DNA from 2 places in the Egbenema bharatensis FJBBOT/2019 genome. Region 1 is predicted to be linked to the other one. Evidence: riboswitches for the same ligand, from Rfam matches in the RefSeq annotation. Region 1 holds a riboswitch; the other holds the start of a gene.

The links. A riboswitch is a leader RNA that binds a small molecule or an ion and turns the genes downstream of it on or off. The one in region 1 is predicted to bind thiamine pyrophosphate.
Region 2: linked by a shared signal. The riboswitch ahead of ACM1PF_RS10675 (hypothetical protein) and the one ahead of thiC (phosphomethylpyrimidine synthase ThiC) in region 1 are both predicted to bind thiamine pyrophosphate.

Annotation. Positions count from the first base shown of each region.
Region 1 covers NZ_CP182236.1:3,145,266-3,147,467, reverse strand. Annotated here, with positions in the region: gene ACM1PF_RS14570 (hypothetical protein) at 67-204, shown strand; gene ACM1PF_RS14565 (hypothetical protein) at 355-489, opposite strand; TPP riboswitch at 980-1,078, shown strand; partial or broken gene thiC (phosphomethylpyrimidine synthase ThiC) at 1,088-2,202, shown strand, end outside.
Region 2 covers NZ_CP182236.1:2,279,588-2,281,789, reverse strand. Annotated here, with positions in the region: gene ACM1PF_RS10685 (Uma2 family endonuclease) at 1-285, shown strand, start outside; gene ACM1PF_RS10680 (Uma2 family endonuclease) at 445-1,032, shown strand; TPP riboswitch at 1,137-1,236, shown strand; gene ACM1PF_RS10675 (hypothetical protein) at 1,301-1,603, shown strand; gene ACM1PF_RS10670 (sodium:solute symporter family transporter) at 1,603-2,202, shown strand, end outside.

The DNA of each region.
Region 1 (2,202 bases):
GACTGACACACTTGCCCTCAAAGTTGGGGAGCTAGAGGTTAAAGTACGTGGTGCTTAAGTCCCGCCATGAAGCAGGCAACCGCAGTCCAACGATCGACACCTCGATTGATCCACATCAATCCGATCGTCATCCTATCGGTAATCGTTCTTGTGTTCTACAAGTTGCCTGACTTTCTTCAGAATTTAGATCCAGCAAGACCGTGATTTACGGTAAATAGCGAAATTAACGAAATGAATGCTTTATTCCAACAACGGTTCACAGGTTGTACAGAGCACTAAGTTGTACAGGGTAGATTGACAATGGGCACTCGCAGGTTGTTGCGATAGTTCTAAACAGCCTTCGAGCCGATTTCGTCAAGCATTGGTCAACCCTCCCAGCCGTTTCCGGCTATTTTCAACAAACTGTAGAAACACGATCAGCAAAGGGTTACAGAGAACTCGCAGGGCAACAGAGCCGATCGCCTGGCAGATCCAAATGAGTGTGGGCATGGAATCCTCCATAAACGCTGTCAGTAAACGGGCTTCAATCGCGGATGTACACTTCGATTGCAAGCCGATTAAGCCGAGTGGATTAAACCGACAAAAAAGAGCAGTGAACATAAGCGATCGATTCAGGTGACATCGTTTTGCAACAGGTCAATCAGCATACGCATAGGTCGTTAATCCAGCCTATGCAGTTTGTGTAACACCAGCCGATCAGGGAACTGACATCGAGGAATTTGTATTGCCTCTCGCACACTCTAGCAACGGGATCAACTATCTGCAATATTTCATAAAGTTTTTCAATCTTGTTTTACATTTTTCTGCTAACGAAATCAGGCTGGAATCATTTGAGGACAGTCACTCAAGTCGGTTTACACAACTTAACAAAGCCGATTGTTTTAGGTTATGAGTTTGCATTCAAACTAGTAGCGATCGTTACGAATGGCAAAGCGATGGGGATCGTCGGTTCAGGAACCGAAGAAGAATGTTAGGATGATCCGCAAGCTAGGGGTGCCTGAGTTTTCCCAGGCTGAGATTACACCCTTAGAACCTGAGTCCGGTTCATACCGGCGGAGGGAAGCTGTTTACTCACAAGGAATTGAATATGCGAGCAGCATGGATCGCCAACCGGCGGGGTCGCACCAACGTGACCCAAATGCATTATGCGCGGCAGGGTGTCATCACTGAGGAAATGCACCATGTGGCGCAGCGAGAGCGTCTTTCGCCTGACTTGATTCGAGAGGAAGTGGCGCGGGGACGGATGATTATTCCAGCTAATATTAACCATGCCAATCTGGAACCGATGGCGATCGGGGTTGCCGCCAAATGCAAGGTGAATGCCAATATTGGGGCATCGCCGAATTCATCGGGCATTGAGCAAGAACTGGACAAATTGCGGCTGGCTGTGAAGTATGGTGCCGACACGGTGATGGATTTGTCTACCGGGGGTGGCGATCTGGATGCAATTCGGACGGCTATTATCCAGGCTTCTCCCGTTCCGATTGGGACTGTGCCGATCTATCAGGCATTGGAAAGTGTGCATGGCAAGGTGGAAAACCTGACCCCAGAGGATTTTCTGCACATCATTGAAAAACACGCCCAGCAAGGAGTGGACTACATGACCATCCACGCTGGAATTTTGATGGAGCATTTGCCCCTGGTGCGCGATCGCCTTACAGGGATTGTCTCTCGCGGCGGCGGAATTCTGGCTCGCTGGATGCTGCACCACCACAAGCAAAATCCGCTTTACACCCACTTTCACGACATTATTGAAATCTTCCAGAAGTACGATGTTTCCTTCAGCCTGGGAGATTCCCTGCGTCCCGGATGCCTGCACGATGCCTCGGATGCGGCCCAGCTTGCAGAATTAAAAACGTTGGGAGAATTAACTCGAACAGCCTGGAAATCTGATGTGCAGGTGATGGTGGAAGGGCCAGGTCATGTGCCGATGGATCAAATCGAGTTCAATGTTCGCCAGCAGATGGAGGAGTGTTCCGAGGCTCCGTTCTATGTCCTGGGGCCCCTGGTGACGGATATTGCTCCTGGATATGATCACATCACCTCGGCGATCGGGGCAGCGATGGCAGGCTGGTACGGTACGGCAATGCTGTGCTACGTCACCCCCAAGGAACATCTGGGTTTACCTGATGCAGAAGATGTGCGAAATGGGTTAATTGCTTACAAAATTGCAGCCCACGCCGCAGATGTGGCCCGCCATCG
Region 2 (2,202 bases), 870 kb from region 1:
CTGGGACAGAAGAAGGAATTTCCCGACATTGCGATCGAAATTGTCCTCAGCAGTGGATTAGTGAACAAGCTCGATATTTACCAGGGCTTGGGCGTTACGGAAGTCTGGCAGTGGCAGAATGGACAGTTTCAGATTTATCATTTGCGCTCAACGGGTTATGAAGTGATTGCCAGCAGCGAACTGCTGCCCAATTTAGATTTTTCGCTGTTGACCCGCTATGTCAAACCTGCCGACCAGTTTGATGCAGTGATGGAGTTCCGCGATCGGCTGCAGTCTTTAACATAGACATAAGTCGCTAAGGATGATGGATTCCATAACCTGCACAATGCTCTACCTGACTGACTGGGCGGGCAAGGTGCCCACCCCACAAGAATTTCAGGTTATTAAATTATTTCCTAACCCAAACCGCTAACGCCAGTCGCTACCCGTTCAGGAGCCAATGCTATGACGATCGCCACTCAAAAACTTATGTTTGAAGAGTATCTTGCCTACGATGATGGTACAGATACCCGTTACGAATTAGTAGATGGAGAACTGGTGCCGATGGGTTTGGGAACTGGCAGGCATGGTAGCATTGCCGAATTTCTTAATGATCAGTTTCGTGACCAGATTAGACATCAAGCACTCCCCTGGACTTCCAAGCAAATGCTCGTTGGTATTCGTTCTCCGCGTGGTCGCAGTTGGGATACTTCCCGCATTCCCGATGTCGCTGTTTTATCCGCTGCTCAATGGGAAGCGATGAGCGATCGAGAAGCCATCATTAATTTCAATGAGCCGCCACCGATTTTGGTGGTTGAAGTGGTTAGTCCCTCCAGTAAAACCGATGATTATCGCTCAAAACGCTCTGAATACGGGCTGCTAGAAATCTCCGAATATTGGATCGTTGATCCTCTGGAAGCAAAAATTACGCTCTGCATGCTGGAACATCGGTTTTATGATTCCACAGAATTTCGAGGCGATGACTTGATCCAATCCCCCACCTTCCCAGATCTCAACCTCACAGCCGCTCAAGTTCTGGCAGGCAGGCTGTAGGGTCACTCTCCAGGTTTGAGTCCTTGATTGGGATGATTCCTTTGATGCTCCCTTTAAAGGAAGCCACTATCTTGATGTTTGTGGAAGGGCCAGTGGTATGATCAGCTTCAAGCTAGGGGTGCCTGAGCAAATTCCAGGCTGAGATTACACCCTCGGAACCTGAGACTGGGTAATACCAGCGCAGGGAAGCGTTGATTCGAGAACTGATTCGAGATCGAGCCATCCGCACTCTAGCCAAACGACACCCATCGAGTGGAGGAGATTCATCATGTCAATTGGGGCGATCGCCCTGTTGGTGACGCTGGTCACGGCAGGCGTATTTGCGTTGCTGGGATTATTACACGCCAGTAAACACACAACTAATTTGGAAGACTATATGGTGAGCCGCAATCAGTTCGGCTCCTGGATGGCCTTTGCTACGATCGTCGCTTCAGCGATGGGCGCATGGATTTTGTTTAGTCCCCCGGAAGTGGGGGCCACCAGTGGATTAGTCGGCATCATTGGCTATTGCATTGGACAGGCAACCCCAGCGGCCGTATTTGCTGGTGTGGCACCAGAATTCGTCAACTAATGCCCAATGGTCATTCGCTGAATGAGTACGTTTTATATCGGTTTGGTAATGCCATGTATATGCTGACCCTTGGCATTGTGGTGTTCTATATGTTTATCTATTTGGCGGCTGAACTGACTGCCATTTCTAAAGCAGTGCAGATTATGGCTGATGTTCCCCTGGGATGGACAGCTCTGGTCGTGATTGCGGCTGTTTTTGTGTACACTACCTACGGCGGCTTGGGCACCACGATCTTTACCGATGCGATTCAGTTTGTCGTGATTGTGCCATTACTCTTGCTCTGCTTAATTGTGGCGGTAATCGGTTTAGGTGGATTCAGCACTGCCCTACAACCGCTTCAGCAGTCTGCCCCTGAACTCCTCTCTTTTAGCAATGTTCCTGGCATCAAGTTTGGCGCAACTCTGGTGATTGCGGTCTTAGCTGCTGAAATGTTTAATCAGGGCAACTGGCAACGGATTTATGCCTGCCGCACCGATCGCATTGTCAAACGATCGTTTTTGTTCTCCTTTCTGGCAATCCTGCCGATGCTATTTATTGCCGGATTCCTGGGAATTCTCGCCATGAATTTCGGCTTTAATGACGATCGCGCTTTCTTTTCT